DNA from 4 places in the Desulfitobacterium chlororespirans DSM 11544 genome. Region 1 is predicted to be linked to each of the others. Evidence: riboswitches for the same ligand, from Rfam matches in the RefSeq annotation. Region 1 holds a riboswitch; each other region holds the start of a gene.
The links. Region 1 has a riboswitch for cobalamin ahead of BUA14_RS09970 (ABC transporter substrate-binding protein). Riboswitches for the same ligand answer to the same signal wherever they lie in the genome.
Positions count from the first base shown of each region.

Region 2: linked by a shared signal. The riboswitch ahead of BUA14_RS07275 (bifunctional cobalt-precorrin-7 (C(5))-methyltransferase/cobalt-precorrin-6B (C(15))-methyltransferase) and the one ahead of BUA14_RS09970 (ABC transporter substrate-binding protein) in region 1 are both predicted to bind cobalamin.
Region 3: linked by a shared signal. The riboswitch ahead of BUA14_RS18145 (ABC transporter substrate-binding protein) and the one ahead of BUA14_RS09970 (ABC transporter substrate-binding protein) in region 1 are both predicted to bind cobalamin.
Region 4: linked by a shared signal. The riboswitch ahead of cbiQ (cobalt ECF transporter T component CbiQ) and the one ahead of BUA14_RS09970 (ABC transporter substrate-binding protein) in region 1 are both predicted to bind cobalamin.

Region 1 is NZ_FRDN01000006.1:341,784-346,066, reverse strand. Features, by position in the region: gene BUA14_RS09970 (ABC transporter substrate-binding protein) at 94-1,737, opposite strand; cobalamin riboswitch at 2,039-2,228, opposite strand; gene BUA14_RS09965 (metal ABC transporter permease) at 2,378-3,481, opposite strand; gene BUA14_RS09960 (metal ABC transporter permease) at 3,465-4,283, opposite strand, start outside.
Region 2 is NZ_FRDN01000005.1:291,463-295,745, forward strand. Features, by position in the region: gene ftsH (ATP-dependent zinc metalloprotease FtsH) at 1-151, shown strand, start outside; gene BUA14_RS07265 (glycosyltransferase family 8 protein) at 244-1,128, shown strand; gene cbiD (cobalt-precorrin-5B (C(1))-methyltransferase CbiD) at 1,157-2,320, shown strand; cobalamin riboswitch at 2,356-2,533, shown strand; gene BUA14_RS07275 (bifunctional cobalt-precorrin-7 (C(5))-methyltransferase/cobalt-precorrin-6B (C(15))-methyltransferase) at 2,773-3,996, shown strand; gene cobI (precorrin-2 C(20)-methyltransferase) at 4,095-4,283, shown strand, end outside.
Region 3 is NZ_FRDN01000011.1:195,230-199,512, reverse strand. Features, by position in the region: gene BUA14_RS18145 (ABC transporter substrate-binding protein) at 1-1,593, opposite strand; cobalamin riboswitch at 1,770-1,969, opposite strand; gene BUA14_RS18140 (sugar phosphate isomerase/epimerase family protein) at 2,023-2,829, opposite strand; gene BUA14_RS18135 (1,4-dihydroxy-2-naphthoate polyprenyltransferase) at 3,079-4,002, opposite strand; gene BUA14_RS18130 (hypothetical protein) at 4,158-4,283, opposite strand, start outside.
Region 4 is NZ_FRDN01000021.1:77,086-81,368, reverse strand. Features, by position in the region: tRNA gene BUA14_RS25470 (tRNA-Tyr) at 1-31, shown strand, start outside; tRNA gene BUA14_RS25465 (tRNA-Met) at 40-114, shown strand; tRNA gene BUA14_RS25460 (tRNA-Gln) at 154-228, shown strand; tRNA gene BUA14_RS25455 (tRNA-Lys) at 234-309, shown strand; tRNA gene BUA14_RS25450 (tRNA-Gly) at 336-410, shown strand; tRNA gene BUA14_RS25445 (tRNA-Arg) at 417-493, shown strand; tRNA gene BUA14_RS25440 (tRNA-Thr) at 518-593, shown strand; tRNA gene BUA14_RS25435 (tRNA-Leu) at 603-687, shown strand; tRNA gene BUA14_RS25430 (tRNA-Ser) at 702-792, shown strand; tRNA gene BUA14_RS25425 (tRNA-Asn) at 807-881, shown strand; tRNA gene BUA14_RS25420 (tRNA-Ile) at 883-959, shown strand; tRNA gene BUA14_RS25415 (tRNA-Gly) at 965-1,038, shown strand; gene BUA14_RS25410 (CoA-binding protein) at 1,103-1,495, opposite strand; cobalamin riboswitch at 1,691-1,906, shown strand; gene cbiQ (cobalt ECF transporter T component CbiQ) at 2,097-2,951, shown strand; gene BUA14_RS25400 (energy-coupling factor ABC transporter ATP-binding protein) at 2,965-3,819, shown strand; gene BUA14_RS25395 (energy-coupling factor ABC transporter permease) at 3,844-4,283, shown strand, end outside.

The DNA.
Region 1 (4,283 bases):
GGCCCCATTCAAACAGGTGCGTTCAAAACGCCAATGCTTCGGGCAGGCGTTTCAGACGCACCTGTTCTGATAGAGCGTTCAGCTTGATTGGCTTTATGGGTTGATTGACCACTCCGTAATATTGCCAAACAGCCCAAATTCATAACCATGGGAATGCATCAGTTGGTTGCCGATATTCACCTTATCATTGACAAGATACAAATGGTCCACCCGGGCCAACCAAACGATGGGAACGTCACCAAGGGGGCTGAAACCGGTTTTTCCATCCCATTGGGCCAGTTTCCAGTACTTGTTGGCTTCCTCCTGGGTAGATGCATGCATGGCTTTATCCAGATGATCATCCACTACAGGATGTATATAGTGAGTCATATTGTTATAACCGTGATTAAGTACCTTCGAGGAATACATGGTATACAATTGATGAGGGTGAAGCCGCCCGCCTCCCCATAAGCAGGCATTGGCCTTGCCCTGGATAAATATTTCATCCCAGGTAGCACCAATGAGATTGATCTTAATACCCAGGCTAAGGGCCTGATCGGCAACAGCTAAGGCGATGTCGCCGCGCAGCTGGTCACTGGAAGGAAAATATAAATCAAATTCTGCCTTCAGCCCGTCCTTCTCGACGATGCCATCCTTGTTGGTATCGGCCCAGCCGGCATCTGCCAGCAACTGTTTGGCCTCTTCAACCCGGCCATCCTCAATGACCGTTTTTTCATTAAACCAGGGTGTGCCGTCCACAATGGAATAGGCAGCCTTTCCGTATCCGTCCATGGTCACATCAATAATTCCCTGACGGCTTAACCCGATGTTCAATGCCTGGCGGATGGCCAAATGAGAGGTAATATCATTGCCGACTTTGACCTCGTTGGCGTTGATATACCCGGTTCCGCCGCTGGGCAGGACAGGAAGAGTAATCCCTCTGGAATCAACGCTTTCCAGAACGTGTAAAGTCATCCCCGGTAGGGTTTGCCCGGCAAATTTGGGAGGAATGTAACAAATATCAACTTGACCGGCCTTGGCCGCTGCAAAAGCGGCATCCTCTTCCAGCAGCAGGAAGGTGAGTTTCTTGAAGTGAGGCTCCTCACCATACCAATAAGGGTTATAGTCCATGATGATTTGTTCGCCGTCATTATACTGGGTTACCTGATAGGGTCCGGAGCCAATGGGATTTTTGGAATAATTGTCATCATAAATATGTTTAGGCACAATACCGATTTCGGAAAGCTGACTGACAAATGTGGAACGTGGCTCTTGCAAAGTAAACACGATGGTATCCTTGCCTGTAATCTCCATTTTATCCACAAAGGAAAGGTCAAAGGCGATGCCGTCTTCTTTCAGCATTTCATAGGTAAACAGGACATCCTCTATGGTAACCGGGTCGCCGTTGGAAAATTTGGCATCATTGCGGATTTTGAAGGTCCAGGTAGTGCCGTCTTTACTCGTCTCAAAAGATTTGGCAAGATCGCCGACAAAGGTTAAGTCCTTCGTGGCTTTAAGCAGCGAGCTGTGGGTTAAGCGGATTTGTCCGATAGCACCCCAGGTCTTTTTCGGATCGAACATCCCATAATCGGCCATTCCCACAGCCAGGACCAGTTCCTCCTTCTTCCCCTCCTCCGGCGCCTTTGAAGTCGTCGGGGAGGGACTGCACCCAGGCAGGCCAACCAAAAGAACGACAACCAGCAGAATCAGCAGGGGAGCGAACCGCTTCCGAAGCAAATGTAACTTGGGCTTGTTCATCTTTTCTACCTCCATAAAAATAGTTAACTCCCTTACCTGCACCTTTGCTCATGGGCGGGGAAACTCCGCTCCTCCCGGCAATTTAGGTATGCTCAAGTAAGTTAGCTGCCTCTAACTATAAAAAAACTCTTATATAATTTCAATTTCTTTCAGCTAATCTTTAGAATTCTTCAGAATCACTGACCCAAAATCATTGACCCAAAACAAAAAAACCTTTTCCAAACGGAAAGGGCTTTCTATCCTGTATTTAATAATAGTGTTCTGAACACGATATCCACCTCCCTAACATCCCGTAGGTTGTTTCGAATCCGGGGCATGAGCAGGTCTCCTGGCTTAAGTTCCTCATTAACTCCCGTCTTCCCGGATATAACTATCCAGTGACCTTATGGTGAGTTAACTCCCTTCTACAGTGGCGGGCACCGCGTCAGCTTTGACTGACTTCCCTTAAGATTTTTCCTCTGAAAAATCGTACTCGTCCCCATATGAAATTATAGATAGAATAAGAAATTTCTTGCCCAATTTCAATGCATTTTAGAGAATCTTTAGAATTCTTCAGAATTACCTTCTTCAGAATCACTCAATCTAAAACAAAAAAAGCGGATACCTCCTGCACGGGGATATCCCTTCTTTTCTTGAAAGCTTAGCCCGAAAGCAATGCCTCATAGCTGCACAGGCTGGTCAGGCGCCCCTGTTCGGTCAGTTTGACCACGCTGTTGTTTAACTCAATACATCCTTCCTTTTGCAAAAGGGCTATCAGATTTTTTGTAAGCTCCCCATCCAGGCGCAAATAACTTTGTATCTCAGCAAGGTTTGCTTCACTTTCCTCATGGTGATAAAGATGAAACAACAGTATCATTTTCGCAAAGCCTATTTTTTGATTGCGGCGTCTGCTCAGCGTGCTCACAAGCCCCCGGCCGGGAGCAAAGATAAAGACCAGCAAGAAAGAAATTCCCGTCATCATGGCCATACAACCGGCGATGGATACGTCCAGCAGGGCTGCCGCCCGATAGCCTAATAAGCCGTTGATGGCCCCGATCGCTCCGCTTAAAATCAACATCCGCTTTAAATCATCGGTAAGCAGATAGGCCGTAACCGGTGGGCCAATCATAAACGCTACCACCAAAATGGAGCCCACCGCCTGAAAAGCCCCTACCGTGGTAAGGGAAACCAGGGTCATCAGGCCGTAATGGACCAGGGTCGGCGCAAAACCCAACACAGAGGCCAGCATGGGATCGAAGGTGGCAAGTTTCAGCTCCTTGAAGAAGATGATGATCACCGCCAGGTTAATAAGCAAAAGAGCCCCTGTGGTATGAATGGCTTTCGCGCCGAGATCCACTCCCCCCACGATCATGCGGTCAAAGGGAGCAAAGGCCAGCTCCCCCAGCAGCACCGAATCAGTGTCCAAATGCACTGAACCCGCATAGCGCGTAATCAAGATAATGGCTATGGAAAAGAGGAGAGGGAATACGATACCGATGGCTGCATCTTCCGCCAAAAGCCGCGTACGCCCCAGCATTTCCGTCAGCCATACGGTGACGACGCCCATTAACGCCGCACCGGCGATCAGAAACGAGGAGGAAAGATCATGGGTGACGAAAAAGGCCAGCACAATGCCCAGCAGAATCGTATGGGTGATGGAATCCGACATCATGGCCATTTTCCGCAGCACCAGAAAGACACCGGGCAGAGCGCAGGCCACCGCCACAATGACGGCAATGAGTTGTATTTCAAATTGTGGGGACATCAGGCCCACTCCCTTCCAGTTTCAGCATCAGCTTATTCTTCCTGTGCCGGTATACCCTGTGCAGAATACCTCTTCCCGGAGCAAACAGAACACTGATCACAACGAGGAGACTGGCGCACACCACAATGGCCGGTCCTGTGGGCAATTTAGGCACCGCAGAGCTGGCGGCGGTTCCCACCACACCGGACACAGCGCCGAAAGCGGCGGCAAGCCAAACCATCACCCCTAACTTATTGGTCCATTGGCGGGCGGCTACGGCCGGACTAATCAACAGTGCACTCATGAGAATGACCCCTACCGTCTGCAGACCGATGATAATGGTCAATACAATCATAAACGACAGCAGTAAGTTCAGCTTTTTGGGGGAAAAGCCCAGATTATGGGCAAAATCACTGTCAAAGACAAAGAGTTTAAATTCTTTCCAGAACACCAGGACAAGGAGCAGCAAAACCGCACCGCAGACGCTCATCAGGATAATGTCCCTTTGCAGTAAGGTGGAAGCCTGGCCGAAAATGAAGCGCTTGAGCCCTGCCTGGTTGGAATTGGGGATCTTTTGCACATAAGTCAGCAGAACCATCCCCAAGCCGAAGAAGAAGGACATCACCAGGGCCAGAGCGCTGTCAAATTTGATGCGGGTGTGCCGGACAATACCCACGATCAGCGCCGTGGCGATCAGTCCGGAGAGCAAGGCCCCCAGAAGCAGGATTTCCGTATTTTTGCTGCCGAGCAGGATAAAGGCGATGACCACGCCGGGCAGGGCGGAGTGGGAAACCCCGTCGCCCAGAAGGCTTTGCTTCCGCAA
Region 2 (4,283 bases), on a different contig from region 1:
TGAGGAGATTTTATCCATCATCAAAAGCGCCCACAAAAAAGCGTTCGAAATTTTAAAAGAAAATATTGAAAAGCTTCATGAATTAGCACGTTATTTGTTGGAAAAGGAAACCATCACCGGAGAAGAATTTATGGCGGTGCTCTCCAGGTAGAAAACAAGGACTGGTGATGTTTTGACATCCCAGTCCTTGTTTGGCGTTAAGCTGCTGCATCGCATCATCTTCTTACTCTAAGATGAATCAGCATGATCAATCAGGATAAGATCAATCAGCAAAGGGGTAAAACGATGAATATTTTAGTCACCCTGAATTCGGGCTATGTAAAACAGTTAATGGTTATGCTGACCTCTCTGCTTGACTCCAATCCAGGGGAGCAGTTTACAGTTTATGTAGCCCATTCCGCCATGTCCAAGGAGGACTTTGCACGTATCGATCAGGCCATTGATACCTCACGATGTAAGATTGAAGGAATTAAACTAGCCGATGAAGGTTTGAGCAAGGCGCCCATTACCAGCCGCTATCCCAAGGAAATGTATTATCGGATTTTTGCAGTGAATTATCTTCCCGATCACCTTGAACGGATTTTGTACCTGGATCCTGATCTTGTTGTCATAAATCCTTTAAAGGAACTCTACACGATAGACTTCCAGGGAAACTTCTTCGCAGCAGCCTCCCATGTTAAGGAACTATTGAAAAAGCTTAATCACGTCAGGCTTAATATGGTTGAAGACAGCACCTATGTCAATTCGGGGGTGATGATGATGAACTTGTCCCTGCTGCGTCAGGAACAGGATGTTCATGAAGTCTACGCATATATTGAAGAGTACAAGCACCGCTTATTCCTGCCTGACCAGGATGTTCTCAATGGGGTCTATAGTGATAAAACCCTGACTGTAGATGCGAAAATCTATAATCTCAGTGAACGATATTATGCCCTCTATAATCTGAACCCCAAGTATTGGGATGCTAAAATTGATCTGGATTGGGTCCGCCACAATACTGCGATTATTCACTATTGTGGCCGCAACAAACCCTGGAAAGAAAACTATATTGGGGAATTGGACGTTTTTTATAAAAACTATGAGCAAAAGGTTCGTATCAAAATGAAGGATTTTGAAATTATGAGGTGAAATGATAGCATTAGAGTTAAATACAATAATGGGTGGGGCGGCGGATATGAGGAAAAAGACGAAGGACAGGCATTCATGGAAAACGGGCTTTACTACGGGCAGTTGTGCAGCAGGGGCGGCAAAAGCTGCCTGCCTTTTGCTGAAAGGATTGCATCAGGGAACAGAGGTGGATATCCCGCTGCCTCAGGGCGAACGGCTTCAATTGTCCGTACATAGATGGGACATGGCAGAAGATGTTGCTTGGGTAAGCATTATCAAAAATGCGGGAGATGATCCCGATGTCACCCATGGTTTGGAAGTGGTAGCCAGGGTGCAGCTCCTTTCTGAAAGAGGAGAAATCCGCATTCGTGGCGGGCGGGGCATCGGAGTTGTCACCAAAAAGGGTCTGCAGATTCCTCCGGGGGAAAGCGCTATCAATCCTGTTCCCCGGTCCATGATTCAGGCCGCGGTACGGGAGATATTTCCCCAGGAAGAAGTCCTGGTGGTGATCGAAGTGCCTGAAGGGGAACGGCTTGCTCTAAAGACTTTGAATCCCCGACTGGGAATTATGGGAGGGGTATCGATTTTAGGTACAACGGGTATCGTGCGGCCGATGTCGGAAGAAGCCTTTAAGAATTCGATCCTGCCTGAATTGGATCAAGCCGTCGCTTATGGACATAAAGCCATTGTTCTGACTCCTGGCAATTATGGCTTTAGGGTAGCCAGGGAGCAGCTCATGGTTCCTGAGGAAGCCATTATTCAGATGAGTAATTTTGTGGGCTTTTTACTGGAAGAGGCTGCTTATCGCAAGATCGAAAAGGTGCTCCTCTTAGGTCATATTGGCAAACTCATTAAAGTGGCCGGGGGAATTTTCCATACTCATACTCATGTTGCCGATGCCCGGATGGAGATCCTGGTAGCTCATGCCGCCCTGGCTGGTATGGATCAGAATTCCTTGCAGGCCATCGCGGAGTTGCCGACAGTTGAAGGTGCTGCCGAAGAAATTCGCAGCAAGGGCTGGGGGAGTCTTTTGTTTAAACTGGCTGAAAGGGCAAGTCACCGGGCTCAAGACCATGTGCATGGGGAACTTCAGGTGGGAACTGCTTTTACTTTGCTTAACGGAGAGATCATCGCCTGGGACGCTCCGGCTAAGGAGATCGGCAAAGAATTTTGGCGTTGGCCCCCGATGGAGGAGGAATTTTGGCGAAAATAGAGAATAGTTTAGTAATTCGAATTAAGTTGTCTCAACAACCGAATAGTATTCAAGGTTCCTCTTTAGAGGAAGAAAAGGGAAGCCGGTGAAAATCCGGCGCGGTCCCGCCACTGTGAACCACGAGTGTCTCTTAAGGCCCACTGGGATAAGCCTGGGAAGGGAAGAGGCATAAAGACTGGAAGCCAGGAGACCTGCCTTGAACATTGCGTTACGGCCACGAGCGATGGGTGTAGTGACGATTTCGGAATTGCCGAAGGGAAGAATCAAAGAGCCGCTCAGGGCTCTTTTTTTGCACTATCAGAAAGTATAAGCTTGTGCTATATACTTTCTAAGCATAAGGGCAACCAGCGGCTTCACCTCACTTGGGGGTATGGGTTTAAGGCTCGGCGAAGCCGGGTTTTCTTTATTTAGTTTGCTTTTTAATTGAGCTTAATCGAGGGGAAAGTGATGGGATGATTCAAATAGTGGGGATAGGCCCTGGTACGAGTGCATGGGTTTCTCAGGCTGTTGAAGCAATGGTCGCTCAGAGCGATGTTTTGGTAGGAGGGAAACGAGCCTTGGAGCTGTTCCCGGATTTCCAAGGAGAGTCATACCGAGTCACTGGAAATCTGGCGGAAACTCAGCAAACCTTGCAGAAAGTATTGCAGCAGGGCAAAAAAGCCAGTGTTCTGGTTTCCGGTGATCCAGGTTTTTATAGTCTGCTTCCCTGGCTGAAAAGGGAGTTTCCACAAGAAGAAATTCAAGTGTTGCCCGGCCTCAGCTCCATTCAGCTGGCCTTTGCCCGGGCAGGGGTGCCCTGGCAGGATGCTGAACTGCTTAGTGTCCATGGCCGTCCGCTGAACTGTTTGCCTTTACAGCTCAGCCGGCCTGTGGGAGTGCTTACTGGAGGTGAAAACTCACCCCGGAAGGTCGCTGAGTATTATCACACCTATGGTTTTAATCCGCGAATCTCACTTGGCAACGCCTTAACCTATGCGGAAGAGCGTTGGCTGAATACAGATGCTCATCAGCTTATGAATTCAGAAGAAGATTTCGCCAATGCGGTGATGATCCTCTATCCTGAAGAAGCAGAGCATAAGCCGGAGCAATCTTTGCTCTCCCCGTCCAGGAGCTTTGGCATCAAGGATGAGGAGTTTATGCGCGGTGATGTCCCCATGACCAAGACGGAGATTCGCGTTCAAGTTCTGGCTAAGGCGGGAATTATCCCCGCGAGCCGGGTCCTGGATGTAGGAGCAGGGACGGGAAGTATAAGCATTGAAGCTGCTTTTCTGGCTCATCGCGGCTGTGTTTATGCGGTGGAAGAAAATCCGGAGGCTCAAGAGCTGATCCTGAAGAATCAGGAGAAATTTCAGGTAAGAAACCTGCGCTTGATTCGTGGCTCCGCACCGCTGGCATTACAGGAAATCCCGCCTGTGGATGTCTGTATTATTGGCGGAAGCCATGGACAGATTCGGGAGATTTTACACCAAGCCCCTCTGGTACCTGGGGGACGGGCAGTCGTGACTGCCGTAACTTTAGAGACATTAGCTCATGGTATGGAGGCCCTGAAAAGCTTGCAATACGAGGATGTTGAGGTGGTTTCGATCCAAGCTGTACGCTGGAAGGGCATTAAGGATATTCATCTTGCCCAGGCCCAAAATCCTGTATTTATACTCTCAGGAAGAAAAGGAAGCTGAGGTCTCCGCTCAAACACAGGAGCCAAGACCCCTGGCAGGGGAAAAAGCACTGCAGAACTGCAAACTGGCTGCGAGACGAGGAACTAAGGAGGAACAAAGTGAAGAAGGATAGGAATGAAGACAAAAACACAGTAAACATCCTGATCGGGGAAAAGGCCAAATTCTATGGGGTGGGTGTAGGACCAGGGGACCCTAAGCTCATTACCCTGAAGGCCGTGGAAATATTACAAGCTATTCAAGTCGTCGCCATACCCAAATCCAAGATGGAGCGGGAAAGTGTCGCCTGG
Region 3 (4,283 bases), on a different contig from region 1:
CTATTCAGCCCATTCCACTTTCGGCAGCTCCAGCCCATAAAGCTTAGCTTCGTAGTTGGTTAGTTTTGTGCTGTAAGCCATCAAAGTCACATCATTAAAAAGAGGAATGACCGGCAGTTCTTCCGTGGAAATTCGTTGGATTTGATTATAGATAGCGGTGCGTTTTTCCAGTTCAAGAGAGGATGCCGCTTCTTTCATCAACCCTTCAACTTCAGGACTAGTGTAACCCAGACTGTAATTCTTGTTATGATCTCCTGTGGAAAGCATAAAGCGTCTGAAAATCGTTGAAGCCTCGCTGTTGGAAAGTCCCTGCTGAAGACGGGCCAGATGATGGTGCCCCGCTTTCATCTCCTCCCGCATGGTAGCATACTCCATGGCCTTAATCTCCACATCCAAACCGATTTGAGAAAGCCAGGACGAAATCAGTTCAGCCTCCATTTTCTGAGTCGTTTCAGCACCGTTAATCATATAGACTATTTTATGGCGCTGATCTCCCAGCACTTCCTTAGCAAGGGCTTTCGCTTTCTCAAGATTTTCTTCTACGGGAATATCTGTATAAAAAGGAGTACTGTAATTCAGGATATTGGTCGTCGGGGTTCCATACCCGCTATAGAGATCATCGACCAGGGACTGACGGTCCAAAGCTAAACTGACCGCTTGACGCATCCGTACATCATCGAAGGGGAATTGGGTTCCATTGACCCCGAGAAAACGAATCATGGTGGATTTTGTCGTGGTCAGTGCAAATTGAGATTGATCTTTTAACTCTACCGCTAAAGAAGCCGGTATAGCGCTCAAGTCCATTACTCCAAGGATTTCCCCTGCTTTCAAGGCGGAGAAGCGAGTGTCTGCGTCAGGAATGACTTTCACCCGGACAGCCTTCGCCTTAGCTTTTTCCCCATAATAATTCTCATTGCGCTCCAGCAAAACATATTGATCTTTCACATTTTCCACTATCCGGAAAGGCCCTGTGCCCTGGGCGATGCCTTGGAAATTCCCTTCCTCATCAAAGCATTTAGGGCTATAGATGGCACTGCCGAAGCTAACCATATTATAGAGCTGGGTTGGCGCAGGATTCTCAAATGTCAATTTGATCCCATAGTCGCCGACCTTAGCGTATTCTTTTAATTCCGGATAATGAGCATTAATATCCAGAGGATAGAACGATGAGGTTTTCACCCCCAGTTTCATCCTGTCGAAATTGGCGATGACAGCATCTGCATTCAGCATTTCCCCATCATGGAATACCACCCCCTGCCGCAGATGAAAGGTCCATTCCTTGCCGTCCGCAGACATTTCCCAGCTATCGGCCAGGCCGGGAAGGGGCGCCCCATGATCATCCTGCTTAATCAGGGGTTCCCACACGTAAAGAATAGCACTGCAATAATATCCGTCTTTTTCACCGGGAGCAAGATTGCGGTATCCTCCCAGGACAATTTCGGCATCCTTATCCACTGGGGAAGGGGCAGCTGCCGGACTGCTGCCACCGGTCGGCGTACTTGAATTAGTGCACCCTGCCGCAGACAACAGCACAAAGACAGACAGGCAGAGGGCTAATATCCGTTTAAGGTTAAGCTTGGTCAAAACTTGCATAAGTATCCTCCTCTAAAACATCATGATTTACCATTCCTTAAGTAGCCTTTCACTCTGATTCAAATTACTGCAAATAAAAAAACCCTTCACTAACGGAAGGGCTTAGAAGGCTAGCTTGTATCCAAGTTGTTCAACGACGACACAAAAATCCACCTCCCTAACATCCCGTAGGTAATCTTACTTTGGGGAGATGAGCAGGTCTCCTGGCTTAAGATCATCATCAACTCAGGCCTTCCCGGATAAACTATCCAGTGACATCTTATGGTTGACTCCCTTTTACAGTGGCGGGCACCGCATCAGCTTTAACTGACTTCCCTTTTCAATCCTGTTTGTTTTCTTTCCTGCAAACAGAATCACTCATCCCAATTTCTATGAAATTTCATTAATATATAACAAATATAACATACCTATAACAGTTTGCACAGACTGTTAAGAATTCTCAATCAAAATCCTGACTCCGCTGATTCTATCGTAAGCCCTCTCCAGGAATTCCTGGGGCTTCCCTTGTCTTTCCTGAGGATTAGGGTATACTTCCAGGGTGAGAAAATCTTGATAACCTTTCGGAAAGGCCCCGGCAACTTTAGCCCAATCGATCACACCATGACCGGGCAGCCAATGCCGGTCCTCCACCCCGTCATTGTCGGAAAAATGAGTAGCCATCAGGCGGTTACCCCAGGCTCTCAGCAGGTGAAAATCCTCCTGATCCGTCAGCCGGTGATGAGAGCTGTCAAAGCAAAAACCCAGGGCCGGGGAAGCAATCTGCCCCAGCACATACTCCACACTGTCCCTGCGACGGGTGTTTTCCACGGCAATCCTGACTCCCTGTCTCTCCGCAGCCCCGGCCAGTTCCCCCATACTTGCCAACCCGTACTCATTGGGCTGCGGCGGGTTTTCCCCATCGCATAAATGCATCACCAGCAAAGGAATCTCAAACCGTGCACAATCCTCTATCCATTGCTTATGCCTGGCGATGATCTCTCCGCGCAAAGCTTGCTCATCCGACCACAGTGCATTGGCATCACACCAGGGTACATGAATGTTCTCCAGGATTAATCCTCTTTCCCGTACTAAGGCCGGCATCCTTTCCTTGGGCATAGGAAAGGGTTCCTCTTCATCTTCCCACCAAAGAGAGGTCCCTGTAAACCCCGCCTCCTGTATTAATGAGATTCTCTCCCCGAAGGGCAGGACAAACCCAAACCAGGAAAAAACACCTGTCTTTTGCTCCGGAACCCTCATTATCTTTCCCCTCCCTCTCCTCTCAATCTTTCATTAACCCTGAGCGTAACCCCAGGATTCCGTTAAGGATTGCCTTTAGCATAATAAAGAAAACCCGGCTTCGCCGTGCTTTAAACGCATGCTTACCAATGAGGCGAAATCGCTGGTTGCACTTATGCTTGGAAAGTATATAGCGTAAGCTTATACTTGCTGATAGTGTAAAGGAAAACCCGCCTCAGGCGGGTTGCTCTCTTCTTTAAAGTCCGTACATTAGAGAAAATACCCCACCAACAGCCCCAGAGCCAGCAGCAAACCAAAAAAGGTATTGGTCTGTCCGGTCGCTTTCATAGCAGGCATCATGGTAATGGGTTCCACCTTCCCCACAAAGCCTTTCGTCGCCTGCCTCGCTTTGGGTATGCTCAGTAAGGCCACAAGGGCCCAGGGGGTAATAAGCCGGACCACCACCAGCCCCACGATCCAGAGATAAGCAACGGCAAACATGATCCCCATAAATACGATCGTCTTTTCCGGTCCCAATAGAACGGGAATGGTTTTGCGTCCGTTGGCCTTATCCCCATCCCGGTCCCGCAAATTATTGCTTAGATTGATCAACCCTACTAAAATCCCGCTGGGAACCGCCACTAAAACGGCCGTACTTGAAACATAACCGGTCTGAATAAAAAAGGCAATGAGGATGATCAGAAAGCCCATAAACAAACCGGAAAACAGCTCTCCCAAGGGAGTATAGGAAATAGGATAAGGACCGCCGGTATAAAGATAGCCCATCAGCATGCACAAGGACCCCACCGCTGCCAGCCACCAGGAGGAAGAAGCACAGATATAGACGCCCAGCAGTACCGAGATAGCATACATACTCAGAGCAAGGGTCATAATCAGGCCGGGAGCCATACCATGACGCACAATGCCGCCGCCAATGCCCACCGATTTCTCCGTATCCAATCCCCGCTTATAATCGTAGTATTCATTAAAAAGATTGGTTGCCGCCTGAATGAGCAGACTGGCGATCATCATAGCGGCAAAAAGCAGAAGATGGGTCTTCCCCTCCAGCAAGGCCAGAACCGATCCCAGCAGAACCGGAACTGTGGCGGCCGTCAAAGTGTGGGGACGAATTAATTCCCACCATATCTTCCAATGGTGTTTTTGAGGTGGACGGGAAGTGAAGTCACTGCTCATAGCTCTCTCCTCATTAAGTTTCTCATTATATTTCTCGTTATAGTTCTTCAATCTTTTCACTGATACCTTCTCGTATTAGCATCAAAAGACAACCCAATAGCCTTATTATATCCATTTCTCAAACAGGGATAAAGAAAGAAATCAGAGTAAGAGCACTAAACGCTCCCTGCCGTCGTGAAATAAACAAATCCCCCGCCCAATGTGCTGGTTTTCAGCCACAATGCCAGATCGATCTTCTTTAGTCTGCCTTCATCCAGGATCGTTCCATAGGCTTTCTGCTT
Region 4 (4,283 bases), on a different contig from region 1:
TACGGTGGTTCGAATCCATCTCTACCCACCACTAAACATCGCGGAGTGGAGCAGCGGTAGCTCGTCGGGCTCATAACCCGAAGGTCGTCGGTTCAAATCCGGCCTCCGCAACCAAGCTTTAAATCAGCAGCAGTTGATTTAAATAGAAAGCATAGGGATGTCGCCAAGCGGTAAGGCACCAGACTTTGACTCTGGCATTCGTAGGTTCGAATCCTGCCATCCCTGCCATTTATGAGCCATTAGCTCAGTCGGTAGAGCACCTGACTTTTAATCAGGGTGTCCCGCGTTCGAGTCGCGGATGGCTCACCATTTTCTTTAGAGCATGTCAGGGACATGCGGGTGTAACTCAGTGGTAGAGTGTCACCTTGCCAAGGTGAAAGTCGCGAGTTCGAATCTCGTCACCCGCTCCAAGTAATGCGCTCGTAGCTCAGCTGGATAGAGCGTCTGACTACGAATCAGAAGGCCAGGGGTTCGAATCCCTTCGAGCGCACCATTTAAATCAGAAGAAATCCTCGATGCCGTTATAGCTCAGTTGGTAGAGCGCATCCTTGGTAAGGATGAGGTCACCGGTTCAAATCCGGTTAACGGCTCCATAAAACAATGCGGGAGTGGCGGAACTGGCAGACGCGCACGTTTGAGGGGCGTGTGGGTAACACCGTATGGGTTCAAGTCCCATCTTCCGCACCAAAAAGTAGGATTACGGAGAAGTACTCAAGTGGCTGAAGAGGACGGTTTGCTAAACCGTTAGAGTGGGTAACTGCTGCGAGGGTTCGAATCCCTCCTTCTCCGCCAGTATAAATCAATATTCCTCGATAGCTCAATGGTGGAGCAACCGGCTGTTAACCGGTAGGTTGCAGGTTCGAGTCCTGCTCGGGGAGCCATGGCAGGGTAGCCAAGTGGTCTAAGGCAAGTGGTTCATACCCGCTCATTCGAGAGTTCAAATCTCTCCCCTGCTACCACACCTGCGGGTGTAGCTCAATGGTAGAGCACTAGCCTTCCAAGCTAGCTACGTGGGTTCGATTCCCATCACCCGCTCCATAGACAGGTTAAACCGTACTGATCTCAGTACGGTTTTTTGCTGCTTATTTGCTTATTTTCATGTTTAGCGCCGGGACCGGGCTTCAACCAGTACGCATTCATGAGCAATCAGCTGCATTTGGTTTGCGCGCCCCTTCAGCAAGGCTTCATTGCTTTCGGCGCCAGGCTGCATCCAGACTCTTTTGATACCTAATTGGGCACATTGGTCAATAATTTGTTCCGATATCTGAGGAGGGACGATGAGGCTGACCACGTCGGGGCGAACAGGCAAGGCGCTTAAAGAGGGGAAACAAGGCTCTCCTTCCAGCTCAGAGAGCTTAGGATTAATGGGATACACCGTATAGCCGCATTGTTTGAGTTTATGGTAGACCTTTGTGCCAAATTTGGTCGGATCTTTAGAGACCCCGACTACTGCCCAGATCTCCTGCTCTAAGAATTCTTGAATATCGTTTTGCATATTTTTTCCTCCTTGGATTAATTTCTATATCCTATATTACTTGCAAGTAAACAAATTATATCAAATTTTTTTAGGAAAGCCAGAAGGGGAAGTTAGTTAAAGCTGACTCACAAGTAATTAATAGAAAATATGATAAAAGCCCAAAAAACTATTGACCTTAAAATAAGGTTATGATATCGTCGACTATAGTAAGAAAAATCAAATAATGTCTCAAGTGTCTTCTAAGATGTACAGTCTTAGAGGAAGGATAGGGAATCGGGTGAGAGTCCCGAACGGAACCGCCGCTGTATGCGTTGAGGCTGCGCTCGTCGATGAAAATCGGTCACTGGGAAACTGGGAAGGCTGAGCGAAGCCGCAGGAGGAAACTCCATAAGCGTAAGTCAGAAGACCTGCTTGGAATTGCTCTGTTTATCGATTGGTGGATGTCAGAGCTCTTATTTCCTATTCTGTAGAAAAACGGTTGCTACAACAAAAGTTGCAGTAACCGTTTTTATATTTTTTAAAGTAACTTTTGGGTGTCGGAGGGAGTTTTCCAGATGAATCAAGCGCGATTTCATAAGGATAAATTGGTGAGCGCAATAAAATGATAGGGGATGGAAGAGTGAAACAGAAGCACCGGGATATCCACCGGCAGGGCGAAGAAGAAGCACACGAACACCACCGTGGCTTCCGGCATGAGCATGGCGGGTGGCTTTCTATCGATTATTTGGCTTATTCCTCTAAGATCAGGCACTGGAATCCCACTTTCAAGGTCATTCTTGCTTTATTGACGATCCTTCTGTGCATTGCACTTAACAATGTGTATGTTTCTGTCGTTGTAATTCTCTCAATGGCTTATTTGGTCATTGAGGTCGGAGGACTTGCCTTCCATGATTATCTGTCGGTACTGACCATTCCCTTGACGTTTATTCTAATCAGCATCCTTGCCGTTGTGGTTGATTTTTCAGGCCAACCATCGGGCGAATATAACTTGTATCTTGGCTTCACTTATCTCTATACCACGACGGATATGCTTAAAAACGGCGTCTTCCTGATGCTGAAGATTATCGCATCAATTAGCGGACTCCAACTGATGATCTTGACGACTCCCTCTTCCGAAATTATAGCTGTGATGAAAAAGACCCATTTGCCTAAGGACTTTATCGCTCTGATGAATATGATTTACCGGTACATCTTCATTTTACTGGAGGTGTTCGCAAAGATGAAAAACGCCGCAGAATCACGACTGGGCTATCGCGATTTAAAGACATCCTATTTTACGTTCAGCAGCGTCGCCAGCAACATGTTCGTCCTGTCACTGAAAAAAGCGAACGCTTATTATGATGCGATGGAGGCCAGATGCTACGACGGGGAATTGATGTTTCTGGAGGAAGATAAGAAAATCGAAATCAGGTTGATCGTTTCGGGGGCGATTTACATCCTGTGTTTATTGCTGCTCTGGTACCTGACAAGATAAGCGGAGGCGTTTTATGAAGAACAGAATTCTGAAGGTGGAGAATCTCCACTATGTCTATGGAAACGGAAAGCCCGCGTTGGACGGTGTCAACGTGGAAATCTTTGCAGGAGAAAAAATTGCTGTACTGGGTGCCAACGGGTCGGGAAAATCAACATTCTTTCTCAACTTAAACGGTGTTTACACCCCTGCTCTTGGAGAAATTATCTATCGGGAACTGCCCGTCAATAAAAAAACTCTGAACGAGCTGCGTAAAAACATCGGCATCGTCTTTCAAGACGCAGACAATCAGATCATCGCCTCCACAGTCCGGGCGGAGGTTGGCTTCGGCCCGATGAATTTAAGGCTTCCGAAAGAAGAGGTCATTGAACGTGTGCAAGAGGCTCTGGCCTATATGAACCTCTCGGGCTTCGAGGATCGACCGCCCCACTATTTGAGCGGTGGTGAAAAGAAGCGCGTAAGCATTGCCGATATTGTGGCGATGAAATCAGAGGTAATGATTTTCGACGAACCGACCGCATCACTGGACCCTTTGAACGCCATGATGCTGGAAGAAGTGCTGTTAAAGCTGAGCGCTGAAGGTAAGACTATGTTGATTTCCACCCATGACGTGGATTTTACTTACAGATGGGCTGAACGTGTTCTTGTCTTCTGCGGTGGGAAAATCATTGCTGATGGGACGCCCCTGGAAATATTCTGTAATTTGGAGATTTTAAAACAGGCAAATTTGAAACAGCCAGCCATGCTGGAGGTCTATAAACTGCTTGTCGATAAAAAGATTCTGCCGGACACGCAGGCTTATCCGAAAAACGCCCAGGAACTAAAAGCAATCTTGGAGAACCATGATATGGTTTTAAGCAATTTAGCTTAAAAATACATACAAGGAGGAAAGAATATGAAAAGAAACCAAAAATTTATTCTCAGTCTCTCTATTCTCGTTTCCCTCTTATTTGGGATCACGCCGTCAGCCCAGGCGATGCACATTATGGAGGGCTATTTACCGCCAACATACGCTATTCTTTGGGGCGTTATAGCCCTACCGTTCTTAGTGGCGGGTTGGTTTTCCATTAGGAAAACATTAAAAGAGAACCGTAGATCGATCACCATCCTTGCCATAGCAGGGGCATTCATTTTTGTAATTTCATCTTTAAAAATTCCCTCGGTCACCGGTAGCTGTTCACATATGACTGGAACAGGGCTGGGCGCGATTTTATTCGGGCCAAGCGCTGTCGCCATCTTGGGCATCATCGTGCTGATTTTCCAGGCTATTCTACTCGCTCATGGCGGCCTTACAACACTTGGTGCCAACACGTTTTCCATGGGTATCGCCGGTCC